Regions from separate parts of the Pseudarthrobacter sp. HLT1-3 genome, predicted to be linked through region 3. Evidence: riboswitches for the same ligand, from Rfam matches in the RefSeq annotation. Region 3 holds a riboswitch; each other region holds the start of a gene.

Region 1 (7,791 bases), on a different contig from region 3:
GGTCGTGAACGAACCCAGCAGCCCTGGACCGAGACCGGCCCGAAGCCAGAAGGCGGTCTTCGGCCGGGCGATCCAAACTGTGGTGAGGGCCGCGAGGACAAAGCTGCCAAGAACGTTGATCACCAGGGTCGTCCACGGGATCGTACCGGGGGCTTCGGGGAACATGACTCCGGCGCCGTAGCGCAGCTCCGTTCCGATCAGGCCGCCGACGGCGACGGCAGCCCACGCGCGCCAGCCCGGTGACGCCGCAGCAACCCCCGGCGACGCCTTAGCGGTGAAAAATGCATCCTTCGCCATGCGCTTCATGACGCGGCTCCGGCGGGTGTGGCCTGCATTCAGGGCCGCTTGAGGCTGCAGCCGGAATGGGCCGTCTCGCTGTGGACCCAGAGGGCGGACGCGACTTCCTCGGCGAGGTCAAATTCCTTCCGGGCCGCGCCGGAGCCGATCCGTACCACCAAGGCGCCACCGAAAGGTTTCCGGCCCACAACCTCGACCTCCGCGTCCAGCCCGATCTGCTCAGCGGAAAGGTAGCGCAGTAGTTCGGGGTTTTCGTCGCTGATCCGGGTGATCCGTCCGGTGTGCCCGTCGTCGAGCACGCTCATCCGGTGAGCCGCCGGCACCAGCACTGAGCCGTCCGCTGCGGGGATCGGATCGCCGTGCGGATCCCGCACCGGGTTCCCGAGTTTAGTCGCCATCCGCTCGATGAAAGTGTCCGAGACGGCGTGTTCCAGCAGTTCGGCTTCGTCGTGGACCTCATCCCAGCGGTAGCCGAGCTCCCGGACCAGGAACGTTTCAATCAACCGGTGCCGCCGGACCATTGACAGCGCCAGCCGGACACCGTCGGCGGTGAGCGTGATGGCGCTGTAGGGCTGGTGGTCCACCAGCCCCTGGTCCTTGAGCTTGCGGACCATTTCCGAGACCGAGGAGTTGGCCACCCCAAGGCGTTGGGCCAGCTGGGTGGAGGTGATGGGCTTGTCCTGCCACTCCGTGAAGGAGTAGATGACCTTGACGTAGTCCTCAATCGAGGAGGATGGCAGGCTGGTCTTCACAGCCTCCAGCCTACCGTCAGCTGCCGCCGGGGAAGGTCATCCACAGGACCAGGTTGAGCGCCACGACCAGGACCGCGCGGCCTTAGGCCCGGTCGGCGCGCCAGCTCTGCGTCAGGTAGGGGAGCGGGATGACGTCTTCCGGGTGGTGGCCCAGATGCTCGTGCAGATACCAGTCGAGATTGCCGAGCACTTTGGCGCGGGTCGCCTCGCTGGCCGCCAGGTAGTAGCTGCGGGACTGCGTCAGTTCCAGGATGTCGCTGGTGTGCACCGGATCCTCCCAGCGGGTGAGGTGGCTTTCCAGCCCGGTGAATTCCGGCCCCAGCGGCGGTTTAAAATGCGGTTTGTGCACGTCGCCGGCATGCATGATGCGCGACAGCCGGTGCACCCACGGCACGGAGGTGTCCAGCTGGTTCCAGATCAGCCCCAGGACACCCTCGGGGCGGAGGATCCGGGCGATCTCCGAGCTGGCCAGGAGGGGATCGCACCAGTGCCAGGCCTGGGCGACGGTGACGATGTCGAAGGCCGCGGCGGGCAGCCCGCTGTTCTCGGCGCTGCCCTCGACAGCGGTGACGCCCGGGAGAGCCCGGCGCAGCTGCGCCAGCATGTCAGCGGACGGGTCCACTGCCACGGTGTGCAGGCCGCGTTCGAGCAACAGGGCCGTGAATTTCCCGGTTCCAGCGCCCAGATCGGCGGCGTCCTTCGCGCCCGCGGGGATCAGCCAGTCGGCTGAATCAGCGGGGTAGCCGGGGCGGACGCGTTCGTAGTGTTCGCCGCCGTCCTGGAAGCTCTGGCCAAGCTCCAGGCGCCGCGCCTGATACAGCTTGGGTCCGCCGCGTGCCACGTGCGATCTCCTTCGGCAGGTCCGGATGGGTACCTTTCGAATTTACCGCACGCGGCAGGCTCGGAGTTCGGTGGCTTCCGTCCACTGGGCGGCTGTGCCGTGCTGTTAGTCCAGGGTGCAGGGGGCCGCGCCGGCGGTCCCCGGTGTGTTGGGTGCCCAGTGCGGATAGCTGCGGGTGTCGTTGGTCGGCACCCACCTCCCGGCGTCCACCACGTAGTCCCAGCCGAGGCCGGTCTGGCGCAGCTCCTGGATCCCGGCGAGCAGCCGCTCGGCGTCCGCCAGCCGGGAACCCAAGCCGAAGCTGGCCCGCAGCGAGCCGGCCGGCAGCCCGAGCCGCCGGAGCAGGGGGTGCGCGCAGAAACGGCCGTCCCGCAGTCCGATGCCGTGTTCGGCCGACAGGTACGCGGCCACCAGGCCCGCGTCATAGCCTTCGAGCGAGAAGTTGACGACGCCGATCGTGCCGGTCCCGGTACCGCTGCCGGTGCCGCTGTCAGCCCCGGTGCCCGAGGGTGCATCGAAAGAAGCACTGTCCGCGAAGATCTGGTGGACCTTGACGCCGTCGATCCGGTTGAGGCCCTCGACAAGGAAGGACCGGATGGCGTTCTCGTGCGCCTGCCACTGCTCCACGTCCAGGTCGGCGATCAGCTGGGTGGCGCGGGCCAGTGTGGCTGCGCCGAGGACGTTCGGGGAGCCGCCCTCGTGCCGTGCCGGACCGGTGGTCCAGCTGACCGCGTCGACCCGGGCATCCTGGACCGCTCCGCCGCCGGCCAGGTGCGGCGTGCCGGCGTCGAGCCAGTCGGGACGGCCGATCAGCACACCGGCGCCGAACGGTGCGTAGAGCTTGTGTCCGGAGAACGCCAGATAGTCGACGTCGTCCGAGGCGATGTCGATCCGCCGGTGCGGGGCCAGTTGCGCCGCGTCGACGACGATCCGGGCGCCATACTCGTGCGCCAGGGCGGCCAGCGCCCGGATCGGGAGGATCTCGCCGGTGACATTGGAGGCGCCGGTGACGGCGAGCAGGCTGACGCCGCCGTAGGCGAGTTCCCCGCGAAGCAGTTCCAGTGTGGCGGCGAGCGTGGGAGCGGCAATGACACTGCGGTGCGGCACGCGCTGCCACGGCAGCAGGTTGGCGTGGTGTTCGATGTCGAGATAGAGCACGTCACCGGTGTGCACGCCGTCGGCCACGGGCAGGCAGCCCGCCAGCAGGTTCAGCGAATCAGTGGTGTTCCGGGTGAAAATCACCGAATCGTCCGGACGGCCGCCCACGAAATCCCGGACAATCGTGCGGGCATTCTCATAGACCGAGGTGCTGATCTGCGAGGCATAGCCGGCGCCGCGGTGGACGCTGGCATAGTACGGCAGGATCTCGTTGAGATAGGCGGAGACCACAGACAGGGCCGGCGCCGAGGCGCCGTAGTCCAGGTTGGCGTAGCGCACGGTGCCGCCCTGAATGAGCGGTGCCTCGATCTCGGCGCCGGTCACAGCGGCCAGCGGCCGGCGGGCGAGGGTGAACCGCGGATCGGGCTGGGTCTGGCTCGCGCCGGCCTGGAATCCGGAAGTGGCGGAAAAAGTGGCAGTCGTCATGGGACCTCGCTCGAAAAGGACCCCAGATACCGGGGATCCGCGCTTGCCGGGTCCATTCCGGACCGGCCAGGTCGTCACCCGGGGCACCCCACCGCGAATGGAGGGTTGCCGGCCAGCAAACCGGGGTTTAGCGCTGGCACTCGTGACCTGCATCGAGCCTAGGACATCTGCGCCGAACCGGAAAAGGGGGCGCTCTTATGTGAAGCGGTTTGTTACGGAACGCGCCGGGAGGTCCGGTCGAGTCCGCGGCGGAATGGCCCGCCACCTGGCTTGAACAGGTCGGCCTGCAACTGGGCGGCCCGCAACAGCTCGACCTGCAACAGCTCGACCTGCAACAGCTCGTCCTGCAGAAGGTCGACCTACAGCAGGTCGTCCAGCCCCGGGTTGAGGCGCTTGAGGACCTCGGAGTGCAGGATGGAGTTGGTGGCGAGGGCGTTGCCGCCGAAGGGGCCGTCTTCACCTTCGAGCGAGGTGAAACGTCCGCCGGCCTCCGTCACAATCGGAACCAGGGCGGCCATATCGTAGAGGTTCAATTCGGGCTCGCAGGCGATGTCGACGGCGCCTTCGGCCACCAGGCAGTAGGACCAAAAGTCGCCGTAGGCCCGGGTGCGCCAGACCTCCTCGGTGAGGCCGAGGAACTCATCGAGGTTGCCGCGCTGCTTCCACCCGCCCAAGCTGGAGTAGGACAGCGACGCGTCCGCGAGGTTCGAGACATTGGAGACCTTCAGCCGGGTGGCGGCCGCCAGCGACCGGCCCATGTAGGCTCCGGCGCCCTTGGCGGCCCACCAGCGTTTGCCCAGTGCCGGGGCGCTTACGACGCCGACGACCGGCTCGCCCTCGTCGACGAGTGCGATCAGCGTGGCCCAGACAGGGACGCCACGGACGAAGTTCTTGGTCCCGTCAATCGGGTCGATGATCCAACGCCGGGAGCCGTGGCCGGAACTGCCGAACTCCTCGCCGAGGACGGCGTCGCGCGGCCGGGAGCGGGACAGCTGGCCGCGGATGGCCTCCTCGACGGACTTGTCGGCATCCGTCACCGGTGTAAGGTCCGGCTTCGTCTCCACCCGAAGGTCGAGCGCCTTGAAGCGGCTCATGGTCTGGGAATCTACGGAATCTGCCAGTACATGGGCAAGGCGCAGGTCATCGTTGTAGCTCGAAGCGGGTTGACTCATGGTTCCAAACTACCGCCAAAGCGGACGGCGCGGCGGGAGGCCACGTTGCGGCGCCGCCGGAGGCGGCCCGCTGCGGGCCGGTCGGGCCAGGAAAGCACCGTCAGGAGACGCTGCCGAGTTCCTTGACGTCCTGGGCTTCCATCCGCGGGTCGGTTCCCAGCAGCCGGCGGAGCGAGCCGAGCCGGGCCGGGCCGGATTCGCCCGCGTGGCCGGCGGCCACCCAGGCGTCCACGCCGCAGTTGACGGCGCTGGAATCGTGCTTGCAGCCCCGCTCGCAGTCGTCTGTTCCGGGCTCAAGGTCCGGAAACGAGCGCAGGATCCGGTCGGGGTCCACATGGGCCAGTCCAAACGAGCGGATGCCGGGGGTGTCGATGATCCAGCTGCCCACGGGCGCATCGTTGACCTTCAGGGCCAGCGCCGAGGAGGAGGTGTGGCGGCCGCGACCGGTGACGGCGTTGACGCCGCCGGTGGCGCGCTCGGCGCCGGTCAGCGCGTTCACCATGGTGGATTTGCCGACGCCGGAATGGCCAAGCATGACGGTGACCTTCCCGTCGAGGTAGTCGCGCAGCTGTGAGACGGCGTCCTTGTCCAGCCGGGCGGACAGTCCGTCATCGGAACGGGCATCGATGCCGGAGGCCTCGGAGTCCGCCGTCTTGGAGATGATGACCGGGAAAGCGAGGTGCTGGTAATTGGCGAGGAGTTCCGCGGGATCCTTGACATCGGCCTTGGTGACGAGCAGCAGCGGGTCGATGCCGGCGTCGTAGGCGGCCACCAGGGCGCGGTCGATGAATCCGGTCCTCGGCTCCGGATTGGCGGCTGCCACCACGATCACCAGCTGGTCGGCGTTGGCGACGACGGCGCGTTCGATCGGGTCCGTGTCGTCGGCGCTGCGCCGCAGCAGGGTTTTGCGGTCCTGGATCTTGACCAGCCGGGCCAGCGTGTCCGGTTCCCCGCTGACGTCGCCGACGAGTGAGACGAAGTCGCCGGCCACTACCGGGTTGCGGCGCAGTTCCCGGGCCCGGGCGGCGATGATCTTGCGTTCCTCGGAGGTGCCTTCGGCGACGATCGCGGTGTAGCGTCCCCGGTCGACCGTGATGATCCGTCCGGTGACAGCGTCCTCGTAGGCGGGCCGGTCCTTGGTGCGGGGCCGGGAGCCCTTCTTGTTGGGGCGGATCCGGACATCGGATTCGTCCCAGGAGTCAGTGCTGCGTGCCACCGGCGCCATCCTTTTCTGTGGGGAGGGAGCCTGTGCGGGACGTGTCTGCCGGGAAGGAGCGGGCTGGGGAGGATTCCCCGGGCGCTGCGGGGGCCGCGCTGCGGCGGGCACCCTGGGCGAGCATGGACTCCCACAGTTGCGGGAAGTCCGGCATCGTTTTGGCCGTCGTGGCGATGTCCTCGACCTCGACGCCGGGGACGGCGAGGCCCAGGATGGCCCCGGCCGTGGCCATCCGGTGGTCGGCATAGCTCCGGACGACGCCGGCGTGCAGCGGCGCAGGCCGGATGACGAGGCCGTCGGCTGTCTCCTCCGCGTCGCCGCCCAGGCGGTTGATTTCGGCCACGAGGGCGGCCAGCCGGTCCGTTTCGTGTCCGCGGAGGTGGGCGATGCCGCCCAGTCGCGAGGGGCCGGTGGCGAGGGCGCAGAGTGCGGCGACGGTGGGGGCGAGTTCGCTCGTGTCGTCGTAGTCCGCGCCCTTGATCTCCGGGCCGCCGGTCACGGTCAGGGTGCCGTCCGTGAGCGTCACGGTGGCACCCATGGTGGTGAGGATGCTGCGCCAAAGATCGCCGACCTGCGTGGTCGGGGTGGGCCAGTTCGGGATGCGGACCGTACCGCGGGTGGCCAGGGCCGCCGCGAGGAAGGGGCCTGCGTTGGAGAGGTCCTGTTCGATCCTGAGGTCAAAGGCGCGGATCGGTCCGGGGGAGACAACCCAGTGGTTCGGGCGGGAATCGTCCACGGCCACGCCGGCTCCGCGGAGCACGGTGACCGTCATGTTGATGTGGTCCAGGCTGGGGACGGGTTTCCCGGGATGCTCCGTGCTTTGATGCTCGAGGTGCAGGCCCTCCGTGAAACTGGCCCCAACCAGGAGCAAAGCGGACACAAACTGTGAGGAGGCGCTGGCGTCGGTGACGAGGTGGCCGCCGCGTACTTCGCCTGTGCCTAGGACCGCGAACGGCAGCGAGGAGGCCGGACCGCCGTCGGGCGCGCTGACTGCGACGCCCAGCCCGGTCAGCGCGTCAATGACGGGGCCCATCGGGCGCTTGCGCGCGTGCGGATCGCCGTCGAACACCGTTACCCCGCGGCGCAAGGCGGCGACGGGAGGAACGAAGCGCATGACCGTCCCAGCCAGCCCGCAATCAACCTCGGACCGTGCCTCCGGGGCGTCCCGGCTGATCGGGGTGACGGCGAAGTCGGGACCGAAAGCGCCGTCACCCGGAACTTCCGTGATGGTGGCACCGAGCTTCCGCAGGGCCTCGACCATCAGGGCGGAATCCCGGGAATGCAGGGGAGCCCGCAACCGTGAGGGCCCGTCGGCGAGGGCCGCCAGCACGAGGTACCGGTTGGTCAGGGACTTTGATCCCGGCACGGTGACCGTAGCGTCGACGGGCTGTCCGGCGAACGGCGCCCGCCAGAGCGGAGCGCCGTCGGCCGGATGGGACTGGGTTGCTGCTGCGGGGGTGGTGCCTGCCATTGCGGTCTTAGGCTCCGACGGTGTGGTCTACGGCCTTGCGCACGGCCTTGTCGGCCTTCTTAAGCTGCTTTCCTGTGGTCTTCCTGACATCAGCGGTGAGGTGGCCGGCGTTCTTCCGGACATCAGCGGCGAGGTGCTCCGCGCGCCAGGCCAGGCCGGGACGGCCGTTCGTGTCGACGGCGGCCAGCAGGACGCCGCCGGTCAGCGAGACGTTCTTGAGCAGCTGCTTGCGGCGGGCGTCGCGGGCGTTCTTGCTGCTGATGTCCGCGCTGCGCCATTCCACAAAGCCGTTGAGCGCTGAGATGACCGCCAGGATGGTGGCGGCGAGACGCGCCGACTTGCCGAGGGCCAGGAGGACGCCGGCTCCGACCTGGGTGCCGCCGATAACACGGGCCAGGACCTTCTCGTCGGTCTGGAACGGGAGGGATTCAGCCGCGCGCCGCAGCAGGGGCGACAGC
Region 2 (7,791 bases), on a different contig from region 3:
GGGCAACACGTACGAGGTCTGCCTGACCACCGCGCTGACGGCCGAACTTCCCGCCGCCGCCCCGGCCCCGTTCCAGTCCTATGTGGCGCTGCGCCGGAGGAATCCCGCCCCTTTCGCGAGCTACCTGCGGTTCGGGGACCTCACGGTGGCGAGCACCTCGCCGGAGCGCTTCCTTCGGATCACGGCCGACGGCGGGATGCGGGCGGAGCCGATCAAGGGGACCCGGCACCGGGACCCGGACCCGGCCAAGGACGCGCTGCTGCGGCAGGAGCTGGCGTCCTCGCCGAAGGACCGCGCCGAGAACATCATGATCGTGGACCTGCTGCGCAACGACCTCAGCCACTTCGCGGTGCCGGGTTCGGTCTCGGTCAGCCGGCTCTGCGCGATCGAAAGCTACGCCACGGTGCACCAGATGGTGAGCACCATCGATGCCCGCCTCCGGCCCGGGATGCCCCGGGCCGAGGCGGTCGCGGCGTGTTTCCCCGCCGGGTCCATGACCGGCGCGCCGAAGGTCAGCACGATGGCCATCCTGGACCGGCTCGAGGGTGCACCCCGGGGGATCTACGCCGGCGCGATCGGCTATTTCTCGCTCAGCGGCGCGGCCGATCTCGCCGTCGCCATCCGGACCCTTGTGCTCACCGGGCGGGCCGGGGGCCGAACCGGACTCAGCCTCGGCGTCGGCGGCGCGATCACGGCGGATTCCTCGCCGCAGGAGGAGTACGAGGAGATCCGGACCAAGGCCTTCGGCGTGCTCTCTGCCCTCGGCGCGGAGTTCCCGGCCGGCTGACGCAGGCTACTGCAGGGTGGACGTCAGCCGCGCGACGTTGTCCACGTATTTGACGCCAATGGGCCGCTTCATCCAGTCCTCGAGCGTCAGTTCGCGCGATATGTCCCGGTAAGCGTCCTCCACGGCGCTGATCCGCCGCACGATGTCCTCGCCCAGAAGCATCACCGAGACCTCCAGGTTCAGCGAGAAGGAGCGCATGTCCATGTTGCTGGAACCCAGCACGGCCACCTCGTTGTCAATCGTGAAGTGCTTGGCGTGCAGCACAAACGGCGCCTTGTACAGGTAGATCCGCACGCCGGCTTCCAGCAGCGCCTCATAGTAGGACTGCTGGGCGTGGTGGACCAGGAACTGGTCACCCTTTTCCGAGACGAAGAGTTCGACGTCGACGCCGCGCTGCGCCGCCGTCGTCACCGCGTACAGCAGCGAATCATCCGGAACGAAGTAGGGGCTGCAGATCGAGATGGTGCGCTGTGCCGAGTAGATCAGCGTGTTGAAGAGCCGCAGGTTGTTTTCGGTGATGAAGCCGGGCCCGCTGGGCACCACCTGCGCCGTGATGTTGCCGGCGTGCAGTTCGGGGCGGTGCGCGAGCTGGCCCTCCAGCGACTCATCGGTCTCGCTGAGCCAGTCGGTGGCGAAGACGACGTTGAGGGTGGTGACGATCGGCCCGCGCAGGCACGCCATCAGCTCGACCCATTCGCGGCCGAGCTTGCGGTGCCGCGGGTTGTTGTAGGAGGGCTCGATCAGGTTCTGCGAACCGGTGAAGGCGACCTCGCCGTCGATCACCATGATCTTGCGGTGGTTGCGCAGGTCCGGGCGGCGCCACTGCCCCTGCAGCGGGTTCAGCGGAAGCATGGGCCGCCAGCGGATCTTGCTGGCCTTGAGCCGGGCGATCAGCCGGCGGTAGCCCTTGATCCGCAGCGTCCCCAGGTGGTCGAACAGGAGGCGGACCTCAACGCCGCGCTCGGCGGCCTCTTCCATCGCGGTCAGCAAGTCGTCGGTAACGTGGTCCGAGCTCAGGATGTAAAACTCGGCATTGACGAAGGTCTCGGCCTTGCGGACGGCGGCGGCCATGGCCTTGATGGAGTCCGGGTAGCCGGGCAGGAGCTCGACATAGTTGCCGTCGACCATCGGCAGCGAGCCCAGGGTCTTGTTCAATTCCGCCGCGGAGGACACCCATTCCGGGCCCTCGTAGCCGCTTTCCTGCATTGCCAGATCGGACGCGCCGGCGCGCACCCGGGTGTTCACGGCGTCCTGCTGCGCCCGGCGTTTGCGGGAGAGGCGGAAGTTGCCGAAGAGCAGGAAGAGGACCACGCCCACCGCCGGGACGAAGAAAATGACCAGGAGCCAGGCCATGGCCGTGGTAGGACGGCGGTTTCCCGGGATGATGCCGAGAGCCACCACCCGGATGACGAGGTCGACCACGGTCAGAATCAGGATCACCCACGACGGAAGCGTTTCCGCCAGCGAAAATGGCCACAACACAGGCGAACCCCTCAAGTTCCAGACCCGCGGAACAGTTCCGGAACGGGCAACCTTCAAATCCTAACCCGCGGCATGCCGCACTAAGCTGAAGCCATGACTTCTCCTGCCGCCGCCCCCGCCCCTGCCCCGGTGCTGGTCTTCCTGGATCCCGCGTTCGACGACGGCCGGCTGGCCGATGCCACCAAGCCACAGCTGATGGCGACGGACCAGGGCGCCACCCGCGGCGACGGGGTCTTCGAGTCATTGCTGGCCGTGGGCGGGCAGCCGCGCAAGCTCCAGGCGCACCTGAACCGGCTCGCCGGGTCCGCCCGGCTGCTCGACCTGGACATCCCGGCCGAGGACGCCTGGCGCCGGGCGATCACGACGGCTATCAGCGAATACCGGCGCCAGCACGTGCCGGGCGCCGCGAGCAGCACTGACGACGAACTCGTGGTCAAGCTCCTCGTGACCCGCGGCGTCGAAGGTGCAGCCAGGCCCACCTGCTGGGTCCAGGCCTCCGCCCCCGGACCGGCCGGGAGGCGCCAGCGCGAGACCGGGGTCGACGTCATCCTGCTGGACCGCGGCTATGACAGCGAAGTAGGGGAGCGGGCGCCGTGGCTGCTCATGGGCGCCAAGACACTCTCCTACGCCGTCAACATGGCCGCACTCCGCTACGCGCACGCCCAGGGCGCGGACGACGTCATCTTCACCTCGGCGGATGGCCGGGTCCTGGAGGGCCCGACGTCGACCGTGCTGCTCGCGCACCTGGAGACCTCCGACGACGGGGCCGGCGCGGTCCGCACCGTCCGGCGGCTCATCACGCCCCAGCTCGACAGCGGGATCCTGCCCGGCACCTCGCAGGGTGCCCTGTTCACAGCGGCCAAGGCCGCCGGCTGGGAGCTGGGCTACGGCCCGCTGGAGCCGCAGGACCTGTACGACGCCGACGCGGTCTGGCTGATCTCGAGCATCCGGCTGCTGGCGCCCGTCAACCACATCGACGGCAAGGAAATCGGCACCCCGGAGCTGCGCCGGCAACTCACGGCGGAGCTCAACGCGCTCTACGCCACCATCGAGTAGCCCCGCCCCACACTCCAAACCCCAACGCGGGGTCACCTACGGCCCATCCGGGACGGCGGAATGGGCCGTAGGTGACCCCGCGTTGGGGTTGATCCCGTTACCTAACATGACGGCGGCGGCTCTGCGGGCCGGCGCCGAAGGTGTTACGTTTTTGGTGAGTAATGAGACCCGGCGCCAAGCCCTGACTGGCCGGTCGGCAACCCTCCCTTTCGCGGCGGGGTGCCTCAGGTGAATACTCGGCATATCGACCATTCGAGCTGCAAGCGTGAAAGAAGGAGATCCGTCGTGCCTGACGCGTCCGCCCCCGCTGTCCCCGTTACAGCACCAGTCCCAGCCCCCGCCGCCGCATCCGGCCCCGCCGAAGCGAAACTGGCCTACCGCCTGTTCACCGGCCCCGATGACCGCGGCTTCTGCGAGCGCGTCTCAGCCGCCCTCGCCGACGGTTATGTGCTGCACGGCAACCCGGCCGCGACGTTCAACGGCAGCAGCGTCATTGTGGCCCAGGCCGTCGTCCTGCCGGCAGCGATCGCCAGCGCCGACGCCGCCGTCGCCAACGCCGTGGACGACCTTGAGTTCGACGGCGAGGGCCTCGCGTGAGCTACGCCGGGGACCTCAGCCCGCACGAGGCCTGGGCCAAGCTTGAGGACGGCGCCATCCTGGTGGACGTCCGCACCGAGGGCGAATGGGCCCACATCGGCATCCCGGACACCGCGTCCGCGGGCGACCGGCGGAACGATCCGCTCTTCATCCAGTGGAACCTCGCCGGCGGCATCCCCAACACGCGGTTCGTGGAACAACTGACCCTGCAGGCGCCCGCGGGCGACGGCACCGATCTGGTGTTCCTGTGCCGTTCCGGGGCACGGTCCATCGCCGCGGCGATCGCCGCGACCGAGGCAGGCTTCACCTCCTACAACGTGCTCGAAGGCTTTGAAGGCGAACCGGACCGCAACGGCGAACGCACCGTCAACGGTTGGAAAAACCGCGGCCTGCCCACCAACGCCGGAAAGCACTAAGTGGGCTTCAACCCTGACGCCGCCGGCTGGAGTGCCGACACCCAGGCTGTCCGCGGCGGACTCGACCGCACCGGTTTCCAGGAGACGTCCGAGCCGATCTTCCTGAACTCCGGCTTCGTGTACGAATCCGCGGCCGCCGCGGAGCGCGCCTTCACCGGCGAGGACGAGCGGTTTGTCTACTCCCGCTACGGCAACCCCTCGGTGGCCACCTTCCAGGAACGGCTCCGGCTGCTGGAAGGAACCGAGGCCTGTTTCGCCACCGCCTCAGGCATGTCCGCGGTTTTCACCGCGCTCGGCGCCCTGCTGGCTGCCGGCGACCGGGTGGTCGCGGCCCGTTCGCTGTTCGGCTCGTGCTTCGTCATCCTCAACGAGATCCTGCCCCGTTGGGGTGTGGAAACGGTCTTCGTGGACGGCCCGGACCTGGCGCAGTGGCAGGCGGCGCTCTCGGAACCCACGACGGCCGTCTTCTTCGAGTCGCCGTCGAACCCTATGCAGGAGATCGTGGACATCGCGGCCGTAAGCGAACTGGCGCACGCCGCCGGTGCGACGGTCGTCGTCGACAATGTCTTTGCCACTCCCCTGCTGCAGCGCTGCGGCGAACTCGGCGCGGATGTGATCGTGTATTCCGGGACCAAACACATCGACGGGCAGGGCCGGGTGCTCGGCGGCGCGATCCTGGGCACCAAGGAGTTCATCGGGGGTCCGGTCAAGCAGCTGATGCGCCACACCGGCCCGGCGCTCTCGGCTTTCAACGCCTGGGTGCTGACCAAGGGGCTGGAGACCATGGCCCTGCGGGTGAACCACTCCTCCGCGTCGGCACTGCGGCTGGCCGAGTGGCTCGAGGAACAGCCTGCGGTCAGCTGGGTCAGGTACCCGCTGCTGCCGTCCCATCCGCAGTTCGACCTGGCCGCCCGGCAGATGAAGGCAGGCGGCACCGTGCTGACGTTCGAGCTGTCCCCGTCCGGCGGTCGTTCCGCGAAAGAGGCCGCCTTCGCGCTGCTGGATGCGCTGCGGATCATCGACATCTCCAACAACCTGGGCGACTCGAAGTCCCTCATCACCCACCCCGCAACCACAACGCACCGCGCGATGGGCCCCGACGGCCGGGCGGCGATCGGGCTGAGCGACGGCGTGGTGCGGCTCTCCGTGGGCCTTGAGGACCTCGATGACCTGGTCCGCGACCTCGGCCAGGCGCTCAAACAGGTCTAGCGTCTGCAGCCGGACTTCCCGCACCGCTGACGGTCAGGCAGCCGGGGACGTTACTGCGGGAGCGGCCTCACTCAGTCGCCGCAGCTTCGGAATGGCGATCCGCTTGTTGAGGGCGACGGCGGTGCCGGAACCATCATCGTGGGACCAGCGCAGGAGGGCCGGGCCTTCGCGGGGATCGCCTTCGAGGAAGTCAGGGGCGCCGCCCAGGGGCAGGAAGCCGCTCGCCTTCAGGCTGAGGCCGAACTGCTCGGTCCAGAAGTACGGCTGGAAGTCGAGCTCGGCCGCGTCATCGCCCCGTACCAGTGCCAGCGCCGCGGCCTTGCTCTGCTCGATGGCGCTGGTCCACAGCGGAACGCGGTGGATGCCGCGCCTGGTCGGGAACGCGGCCACATCTCCCGCGGCGATGATGCCGGGCCGGACGCGCCCGCGGGAGTCGACTTCGAGCCGGCCGTTGGTCAGCAGGCCACTCGAGGCCAGCCACTCGACGTTGGGCGCGTCCCCCACGGCGCTGATCACGAGCCCGGCCTCAAGGGTTGAACCGTCGGCGAGCGCAACCAGCGTGCGGTCGCCGGCGTCTCGCAGTTCGACCGCGGCGGACGGGGCGAGCTTCAGACCGCGGCTGAGGGCAGCTGCCACGAAAACGTCGGACAGGTACGGACCCAGCTGCCGGGTCAGGGGACGGTCCTGCGCCGCGACGGTCACCTCGCACCCCACGGAGAGGCAGCCGGAGGCGATCTCCATCCCTAGCGCACCGCCACCGATGACGACGACGGACGGACGGTCTGCCAGCCGGCGGCGCAGCGCCAGCGCATCGTCGAGATTGCGCAGGGTAAGTTCTTCCCCGCCGGCGCCCGGATGTCCAGCGGGGCCGAGGCGCCGTGCCCGGGAGCCGGTGGCGATGACCAGGCCGTCGAACGGCAGTTCGCTGCCGTCGTCGAGGTGCACGCGCTTCCGGCCGGGATCGAGCCGCGTGGCGGTCCTGCCCAGGATCTCCTGTGCCTCGTGGGTCGACGCAGGCAGCTGGTGGGAGGTCATGTCGTCGGAGTCCAGGAGGGCAGCCTTGGACAGCGCGGGACGACTGTACGGCGCATGGTGCTCATCGCCGACGATGCTCAGGTCTCCGTCGAAACCGGCGGCCCTTAGGGAGTCACCGGCGGTAAGGCCGGCTATGCCGTTTCCGACGACGACGACGCGTTCCATGCTCATTCCAGCCGCAGCGCGGCAACCGGGCAGACGCGAACCGCGGCCTTCGCCGGTTCAAGATCGCGGTCGACCGTTTCGACGTCCAGCACAAGTTCGCCCTCATTGTCGAGGTGCATCAGCTGGGGGGCGACTTCCTCGCACAGGCCGTGGCCTTCGCAGCGCGGTCGGTCAAGGACAATCTTCATGACTTTCTCCTTTGAATACCGGAATACAGTGGCGTGCCTCACACCGTCCTTTTGAGCTTCCCAGCTGAAGGACAAGTCGGCAAATGAATAATTCTCATCATTCATATGCAGGGCGTGAATGAATCGGTAAACTGAGGGACCCGCGCCGGACAGACCGCGCGCTGAACTGAGGTGCGCGATGGAAGTTATGCCGGGACTGAGCTGGAATGTGAAAGACAGCCTTGTTTCGTATGTAGAGGCCTCGAGGACGGCGTCGCGGAAGCGTCCGCCCCCGCCTCCCGATCGGGGACGGGGTTCTTCTTTCCCTGGAGCCTCGAGTCTCTCCAGCGGACGAAAGGGACAGACGGTTCCGTTCGTTTGGAGCTGGCAGCATCCTTGACGGGGCAGGGGAAAATCCTGCCGGGCGGGAAGTACGCCGTCGGCCGGCCGCTGAGTCCAGTCCGCGTCGTCCTCAGCGAGCGTCATGCCTAGCAACCTGGAACAATCCGGAACGGACGGAGAGCTGGCCCGGCTGGCGTCGGTGGACCTCAACCTGCTGGTGCCGCTTCTGGCGCTGCTTGACGAGCGGTCGGTGACCAACGCGGCGAGCAGAATCGGGCTGTCCCAGCCGGCCATGAGCCACGGGCTGACGCGCATGCGGCGGATGTTCAATGACGAACTTCTCGTGCGGCAGGGGCGCGGAATGGTCCTGACGCCGCGGGCCGCGGAACTCCTCCCGGCCTTGCGGCAGACGCTCACGCAGACGGCCCGGCTGGTCAACGCCGCGCCGTTTGACCCCGCCACCGACGGCCGCCTGATCACCGTGGCCATGACGAACAGCACGGCGTTCGTCATCGGCAGCACGATCACCCGGCTC
Region 3 (7,791 bases):
CCGACGGCGACCAGGACGCTGACGGCCATGCAACGCTCGCCGGCGGAGCCGTAGGCTGCGGAGACGGCGGCGTCGGCAGCCATGTTCAGGTCCGCGTCCGGCAGCACCACCATGTGGTTCTTGGCGCCGCCCAGGGCCTGGACCCGCTTGCCGTGGTCGGCGGCGCGCTTGTAGATGGACTGGGCAATTGGGGTCGAGCCGACGAAGCTGATGGCCTTGACATCGGGGTGTTCGAGGAGCACGTCGACGGCTTCCTTGTCGCCGTGGACAACGTTGAGGACACCGGCGGGCAGACCGGCCTCGGCGAAGACCTGCGCGATGAAGATGGCCGAGGACGGGTCCTTTTCGCTGGGCTTGAGCAGCACGGTGTTGCCGCAGGCCAGGGCGCTGCCGATCATCCACAGCGGAACCATGGCCGGGAAGTTGAACGGCGTAATACAGGCGACCACGCCGACGGGCTGGCGCACCGAGTGGACGTCGACGCCGCTGGCGACCTGCTCCGAGCGTTCGCCCTTGAGCGCGTGGGACAGCCCGGTGGCGAATTCGATGTTCTCCAGGCCGCGGGTGATCTCGCCCTCGGCGTCGGAGAGGACCTTGCCGTGTTCGCTGGTCAGCAGGGCTGCGAGTTCCGGCCGGCGCTCCATCAGGATTTCGCGGACCTTGAAGAAGATGTTGGTGCGCTTGCCCAGGCTGGTGGACCGCCAGCCCGGCAGTGCGGCCCTGGCGGCGCGGATGGCTTCCTCGACGCGGTCGGCGGAGGCCAGGGCAACCTCCTTTTCCTGCTCGCCGGTGGCCGGGTTGAAGACGGGGCCGTAGCGCTCGGCGTCGGAAATCAGGGCGCCGTTGATGAAGTGCGGAATGCGTTCCATGGTGTTCTCTTTCGTGGAGCAGTTCGGGGCCGCTGTGCGCGGGAGTATCTGTGTGGGAGTTGCTGGGGCAGGGCGGCTAGGTGACGGCGTGACAGTTTCGACGGCGTCCGCTCGAGCCGGCGTCTACTTCGCCGTGTCCAGGGTGCCGTCGACCAGCTTGACGATCGCGGAGCAGTCCATGCCTGCCTTGCCGGAGTCGATGAGGCGCTGGAAGAGCTGCTGGACGTGCTCGCCGATTTCCAGCGGGGTGCCGGTGTCCCGTGCCGCGCTGATCGCGAGGCCGATGTCCTTGTTGGCCAGCTCAGTGGTGAAGGTCGGCGCGAAGTCGTTGTTGGAGGCCGCGGTGGGGACCACGCCGGCGACCGGGTACCAGGTGCGGAGCGCCCAGCTGTCGCCCGAGGAAACCGAGGCGATGTCCCAGAAGACCTGCTTGTCCAGGCCCAGCCGGTCAGCGAGCACGGCGCCTTCCGCGGTGGAGGCGAGGTTGATGAACAGCATGAGGTTGTTGCAGATCTTCGCGGCCTGGCCGGTGGTGGCTCCGCCGGTGGGGATGATGTTCGCCGCCATCGGCTTGATGTAGTCCGTGGCCTCGGCCACGGCTCCGGCTTCGCCGCCGATCATAAAGGTCAGGGTGGCGGCCTTGGCACCGCTCATGCCGCCGGACACCGGGGCGTCGACGAAGCGGAAGCCGGCGGCAGCCGCGGCGTCGTGCAGGGCCTGCGCGGAGGCGATGTCGATCGTGGAGGAATCCACCAGCAGGGTGCGCGTGTCCGCGTGGGCCAGGACCCCGTCCTCGCCGAGGTAGACGGCGCGGGCGTGCTCGCCCTTGGGGAGCATGGTGAAGACGACGTCGGCGCCGTCGACGGCGTCGGCGATGCTTCCGGCGGGTTTGACGCCGCCAGCCACCGCCGCGGCAACGGCGTCGGCGTTGAGGTCAAAGCCGCGGACGTCGTGGCCGGCCTTCGCGAGATTCACCGACATGGACCCGCCCATGTTCCCCAGTCCGATCCAAGCGATTACTGCCATGGCATAAGCTCCTTTGCTTTGCGTCGTGCTGTGGGTCTTGCTTCAGGTGTTGCAGCCGGCCGTTCGCCGGACCTCCGTGTCTAGCATCACACCCTGCTACAGTGCAATCAAGGTAAAAAACTACAGATGGCATGTGCATTGATGCACATGCCGGATTTTGGAGGAGTGAGCGTGGACTTGAGGCGGCTTCCGAGTCCGGACGACTTGCTCATCCTGCTCACCGTGGCGCGGCTGGGCCGGTTCAATGCGGTGGCTGAAGCCCTCGGCACGACCCACACCACCATCTCCCGCCGCATCCTGGCCCTGGACAAACAGCTCGGCGGCAGGACCCTGGAGCGGAGTCCGCACGGCTGGGAACTGACCGATCTGGGCAATGATGCCGTGGCAGCCGCCGAAGCGATCGAGGGCACCCTCGGTGCGCTCACGAACCGGATAGCCCGGTCCGAAGATGTGCTCTCCGGCCTGGTCCGGATCAGCACCCCCGACGGCTTTGGCGCCGAGTTCGTCGCGCCGGCACTCGTCCGGCTGCAGCGGGACCACCCGCTGCTCAACGTTGAAATACTCAGCGCCACCCGCAAGGTCAGCAAGAACCGGTCCGGGGTGGACCTCGAGGTGGTGGTGGGCAATCTGGAGGACGTCAGCAATGCGCAGACCATCTTCCTGTCCAATTACTTCCTCCGCCTGTACGCCAGCCCGCAGTACGTCCGCGAGCACGGCCTGCCGGTGACGCTCGACGACGTCCGGCAGCACGGCTTCGTCTCCTACGTGGAGTCGGCACTGCAGGTCGCCGAACTGGGCCACCGCTCCACCCAGCTGCCCGTCCCCCGCTCGAGCTTCCAGGCCACCAGCATCTTTGCCCAGCTTGAGGCTGTCCGCCGGGGCGCGGGGATCGGCCTGCTGCCCAACTTCCAGGCGGTTGGTGACGCCAGCTTCGTGCCCGTGCTGCCGGACGACTTCCAGCGACAGCTCCCGATCTGGGCGGTGGCACGCTCGGAGTCCCTGCGGTCCGCCCCGGTGCAGGCGGTGCTCGAGGCGATCCGCACGGAGATTTCCGAACGCCGGGCGGTCCTGGCAGGCTGAGCGGTCCTGGCAGGCTGAGCCGCTGCCCCGAGCTGGGCAGTCCTGGCGGGCCCGGGGCGGCGGCAACGGCAACAGCCCGGGTTCCGCCTCTGCGGAACCCGGGCTGTTGTATATTCGCACCGCCTTGTGGGCAGTTTTTTGCTTGTTGCCTCTTACCTATTGGCTGTTACTTCCTGGCTGTTACTTCTTGCCGGCGGCGAGGAGGTCCGCGGTGCCCTGGGCATCGGCGGCGTCGACGTCGTGCAGCGAGATGCCGCGGGTTTCCTTGAGCATAAACACCGCGAAGACGGTGACCAGGCAGGCGCCGAGCAGGTACAGAGCCACCGGTACGGAGGACTTGAACTGGCTGAGCAGGGCGGTGGCGATGATCGGGGCCAGCGAACCGGCCACGATCGAGGTCACCTGGTAGCCCAGTGAGACGCCGGAGTAGCGCATCCGGGTCGGGAACATCTCGGCCATGATGGCCGGCTGGCCGGCGTACATCAGTGCGTGGAACAGCAGGCCGATGGTGATGGCGGCGAGGATGATGAGGTCGTTCTTGGTGTCCATCATCGGGAAGGCGAAGAAGCCCCAGGTGCCGCCCAGGATGGCGCCGGCCATGTAAACCGGCTTGCGGCCGAAGGCGTCGGAGAGCTTGCCGACCATCGGAACGGCGCAGAAGTGGATGGCGTGCGCGACCAGCAGCAGGAGCAGGATGCGTGAGGTGTCCGTCTGGACGATGATCTTCAGGTAGGTGATGGAGAACGTGACCACAAGGTAGTAGAGGATGTTCTCGGCGAAGCGCAGGCCCATGGCGGTGAAGACGCCACGCGGGTAGCGGCGGAAGACTTCGGCGACGCCGTAGCCCTTGTTCTCGACGGTGACTTCTTTGCGGGCTTCCAGGAAGATCGGGGCGTCCTGGACCTTGGTGCGGATGTAGTAGCCGACGATCACGATCACGGCGGAGAGCCAGAAGGCCACACGCCAGCCCCAGCTGAGGAAGTCAGCCTGGGAAAGCAGCGAGGAGAGGGCGAACAGCACGCCGGTGGCGAGCAGGTTGCCCAGCGGAACGGCGGACTGCGGCCAGGAGGACCAGAAGCCGCGGGACTTGCTCGGGCTGTGCTCGGCCACGAGGAGGACTGCGCCGCCCCATTCGCCGCCGACGGCGAAGCCCTGGACGAAGCGCAGGAAAACCAGGAGGGCCGGTGCCCAGTAGCCGATCTGCTGGAAGGTCGGGAGGCAGCCCATCGCGAACGTGGCGACACCGACCAGGATGATGCTGAGCTGGAGCAGCTGCTTGCGGCCGAACTTGTCACCGAAGTGACCGAACACGATGCCGCCGATCGGGCGGGCAACGAAGCCAACGGCATAGGTCACGAAGGCGGCGATGATGCCGTCGAGCTCCGTGCCGGAGTTCGGGAAGAACAACTTGCCGAAGACAAGGGTGGCTGCGGAGGCATAGAGGAAGAACTCATACCATTCCACGACGGTGCCGGCCATGGAGGCCGTTACTACCTTCTTCAGGCCGGATGACTTGACGTCTTCCTCTTCGGGGCGCCTGGCGGCGTTTTGAGCACTCATTTTCGACTCCTTCGGTGTCTCCGTCGACACCCTATGGACCTTTGGGCGGTGGACGCCTGTGATTTGTGACACGCGGCATCATTCTCAATGAGTATGGACGTTCACGCCCGCAGCCTCAACGGCCATTAGTGCAGAGCGTATCTGCAAAAATGCACACCCGCCACTGCTTTTGGTCGAAGGACTAGCCGAAGAAGTGCTGACGGAGCTGGCTGGTGAGCTGGCCGATCTCGGTCAGGAAGCCGTCATGCCCGATCGGCGCCTCGATGGTGTGCACGGCAACGTCACCCGGCAGGGCAGCGGCGAGGGCCTCGGACTGGGCCGGGAAATACAGCCGGTCCGAGTCGACGGCTGCCACCAGGAACTGCGCCGTGGCCGGAGCCAGGGCCTCCGTGAGCGCCCCGCGGCCCCGGCTGATGTCATGACTCATGAGCGCCTCGGTGATGGCGATGTAGCTGTTCGCATCGAAGCGCCGGACCAGTTTGTTGCCCTGGTGGTCCAGGTAGCTCTCGACCTGGTAGCGTCCTCGCCCGGCGACGGACCCGGCTTCCAGCGGGGCTTCGGAGTCCTGGGCGTTCCGGCCGAACCGCCCGTCCAGCTCTGCGGCGGAGCGGTAGGTGATGTGCGCTATCCGCCGGGCCAGGGCCAGGCCCGCTTCCGGTTCCGGGCCGCCGTAGTAATCCCCGCCGTTGAAGTTGGGGTCCTGCCGGATGGCCAGCGTCTGGGCCTGGGCGAAGGCAATCTGTTCGGCGGTGCTGCTCGCTCCGACGGAAATCACGGCGCAGCGCTGGACCCGGTCCGGGCAGCTGACCGCCCACTCCAGGGCCCGGGCTCCGCCCAGGGATCCACCGAGCACGGCGAACCAGCTGCGGATGCCCAGGGCGTCCGCCAGCCGGGCTTCGGCCGCGGTCGTGTCCCGGAGCGTGACGAGCGGGAACCGTGAGCCCCATGGCTTTCCGTCGGGAGCTGTCGTGGAGGGCCCGGTGGAGCCGTAGCAGCCGCCGAGGATGTTGATCGAGACGACGAAGTACTTGTCCGTGTCCACGGGAGCGCCGGGGCCGGCGAGCTGCTCCCACCAGCCGGCTTCCTCGCCGTCGCCGCGCGTGACGTGGGTGTCCCCCGTGAGCGCGTGCTCGATCAGGACCGCGTTGGAGCGGTCCGCGTTGAGGGTCCCCCAGGTCTCGTAGCCGAGGGTGACGTCCGGCAGCCGGGCGCCGGATTCGAGTTCCAGGTCGCCGATCCGGAGGTGCCGGACGGTTCCGTCCGGGACAGCTGTCTGGCCGGCCGGGGCGGGGGCGTCGGGGTGGGTAGTCGTGCTTACGGATGCACCCTGGCGGGTGGCGGCAATCGTCATTTGGGACCTCACTTCGCGCTTGCCCGCCGTCAGCTGACCGGCGGGCCAGGTCTTCACCCGGGGCACCCCGCCGCAAAAGGAGGGTTGCCGGCCAGCAAGCCGGGGCTGTCGCTGGCGCTCATGACCTTAGTTCAGTCTACGAAACGGGGCGGGCCGGTGGCGAAGATTGTGACGCCCGTGTGACTCCCCGCGTTGGACCGGTGCGCCCGGCGCCCGGGCTGGACCGGCTGGCAACAGGACGGGGCGCCGGGCACCGGTCCGGCTCAGGCGGTCTTGGCCGCACGGAATCCGGCGTCGAGGTCGGCGAGGATGTCGTCGATGTGTTCCAGGCCCACGGAGAGCCGCACCAGGCCGGGGTTCACGCCGGCGATGGTCTGCTGTTCCGGGGAGAGCTGGCTGTGCGTGGTCGACGCCGGGTGGATGACCAGCGAGCGCACGTCGCCGATGTTGGCCACGTGCGAGTGCAGTTCGAGGGCGTCGACGAAACGCTTTCCGGCCTCGGCTCCCCCGGCGATGTTGAAGGCGACGACGGCGCCGGTCCCCTTGGGTCCGTATTTGCGGCCGCGCTCGTACCAGGGGCTGGAGGGCAGCCCCGCGTACGCGACGGATTCGACGTCGTCCCTGGCCTCGAGCCATTCAGCCACCCTGATGGCGTTGGCGACATGCCGCTCCACCCGCAGACTCAGGGTTTCGATGCCCTGGGCGATGAGGAAGGCGTTGAACGGGGACACCGCCGAGCCGAGGTCGCGCAGCAACTGGACCCGGGCCTTGAGGATGTAGGACAGGTTGGCGCCGAGAGCACCGTCCGCTCCGAGGTCCCGGGCATAGACCAGGCCGTTGTAGGTGGGATCCGGGGTGTTGAAGCCGGGGAACCGCTCCGGGTCCTTGCCGAAATCGAAGTTGCCGGAGTCCACGATCACTCCCGCGATCGCGGCGCCGTGGCCGCCAAGGTACTTCGTGGCCGAATGCACCACGATGTCCGCGCCCCACTCGATCGGCCGGATCAGGTAGGGGGTGGAGAGCGTGTTGTCCACGATCAGCGGGACACCGGCCTCGTGTGCCACCTGTGAGATGCCTTCGATGTCCAGCACGTCCTGGCGCGGGTTGGAGACGACTTCGCCGAAGAACAGCTTGGTGTTCGGCTGGACGGCGTCGCGCCACTGGGCCAGGTTGTCGGGGTCCTCCACGAAGGTGACGGAGATGCCGAACTTCTTCAGCGTATGTGCCAGCAGGTTGTAGGTGCCGCCGTAGAGGCTGGGGCTCGCCACCACATGGTCGCCGGCCTCGGCGACGTTGAGGATCGCGAAGGTTTCCGCGGCCTGGCCGGAGCTCAGCAGCAGTGCCGCGAGCCCGCCTTCCAGGCTGGCCACGCGCTGTTCCACCGCGTCCTGGGTGGGGTTGCCGATCCGGGTGTAGATGGGAGCAAGTTCGGCCAGGGCGAAGCGGTTGGCTGCGCTCTCGGCGCTGGGGAAGACGAACGACGTCGTCTGGTAGATCGGCAGCGAGCGGGCGCCGGTGGCGCTGTCCGGCTCCTGGCCGGCATGGATCTGGCGGGTTTCGAAGGACCAGGCGTTCGACATCGGGACACTCCTCAAGGGACTGGGCACAAGCGTCCCCGGAGCCTCTTGGCCCGGGTCAGCACTGGCGCCGCGCTTGCCTTCCGGCGGGCGCCGGACGGCCAGGTCTTCACCCGGGGCACCCCACCGCGATACGAGGGTTGCCGGCCAGCAAGCCGGGGCTATGTGCTGGCACTCATGACCTGCCCCCAGTCTAGGAAGCGGTGCCGGGTCGTGAATAGCTTTATGACGAAGATGAAGTTGGGCGCCGCGGGGCCGCCCGGCGCGCCCGTTGACACGGAGGAACACCTGGGTGGGAACCCCGGATTTAGGGATCCCATCATGGTAA

The links. A riboswitch is a leader RNA that binds a small molecule or an ion and turns the genes downstream of it on or off. The one in region 3 is predicted to bind S-adenosylmethionine.
Region 1: linked by a shared signal. The riboswitch ahead of AC50X9_RS16795 (aminotransferase class V-fold PLP-dependent enzyme) and the one ahead of metX (homoserine O-acetyltransferase MetX) in region 3 are both predicted to bind S-adenosylmethionine.
Region 2: linked by a shared signal. The riboswitch ahead of AC50X9_RS00235 (DUF1737 domain-containing protein) and the one ahead of metX (homoserine O-acetyltransferase MetX) in region 3 are both predicted to bind S-adenosylmethionine.

What each region holds. Positions count from the first base shown of each region.
Region 1 is NZ_JBWZCJ010000021.1:17,943-25,733, reverse strand. It holds gene AC50X9_RS16810 (fluoride efflux transporter FluC) at 1-297, opposite strand, end outside; gene AC50X9_RS16805 (metal-dependent transcriptional regulator) at 336-1,049, opposite strand; gene AC50X9_RS16800 (class I SAM-dependent methyltransferase) at 1,132-1,890, opposite strand; gene AC50X9_RS16795 (aminotransferase class V-fold PLP-dependent enzyme) at 1,996-3,474, opposite strand; SAM riboswitch class IV at 3,509-3,622, opposite strand; gene AC50X9_RS16790 (hypothetical protein) at 3,687-3,809, opposite strand; gene hisN (histidinol-phosphatase) at 3,834-4,646, opposite strand; gene rsgA (ribosome small subunit-dependent GTPase A) at 4,747-5,862, opposite strand; gene aroA (3-phosphoshikimate 1-carboxyvinyltransferase) at 5,846-7,333, opposite strand; gene AC50X9_RS16770 (DoxX family protein) at 7,341-7,791, opposite strand, start outside.
Region 2 is NZ_JBWZCJ010000001.1:49,326-57,116, reverse strand. It holds gene AC50X9_RS00250 (chorismate-binding protein) at 1-787, shown strand, start outside; gene cls (cardiolipin synthase) at 794-2,269, opposite strand; gene AC50X9_RS00240 (aminodeoxychorismate lyase) at 2,363-3,325, shown strand; SAM riboswitch class IV at 3,483-3,597, shown strand; gene AC50X9_RS00235 (DUF1737 domain-containing protein) at 3,695-3,922, shown strand; gene AC50X9_RS00230 (rhodanese-like domain-containing protein) at 3,919-4,338, shown strand; gene AC50X9_RS00225 (O-succinylhomoserine sulfhydrylase) at 4,339-5,547, shown strand; gene AC50X9_RS00220 (NAD(P)/FAD-dependent oxidoreductase) at 5,581-6,747, opposite strand; gene AC50X9_RS00215 (ferredoxin) at 6,750-6,935, opposite strand; gene AC50X9_RS00210 (LysR family transcriptional regulator) at 7,399-7,791, shown strand, end outside.
Region 3 is NZ_JBWZCJ010000003.1:92,146-99,936, forward strand. It holds gene AC50X9_RS03745 (CoA-acylating methylmalonate-semialdehyde dehydrogenase) at 1-869, opposite strand, end outside; gene mmsB (3-hydroxyisobutyrate dehydrogenase) at 993-1,895, opposite strand; gene AC50X9_RS03755 (LysR family transcriptional regulator) at 2,073-2,975, shown strand; gene AC50X9_RS03760 (MFS transporter) at 3,156-4,535, opposite strand; gene metX (homoserine O-acetyltransferase MetX) at 4,717-5,886, opposite strand; SAM riboswitch class IV at 5,897-6,012, opposite strand; gene AC50X9_RS03770 (bifunctional o-acetylhomoserine/o-acetylserine sulfhydrylase) at 6,150-7,466, opposite strand; SAM riboswitch class IV at 7,531-7,646, opposite strand.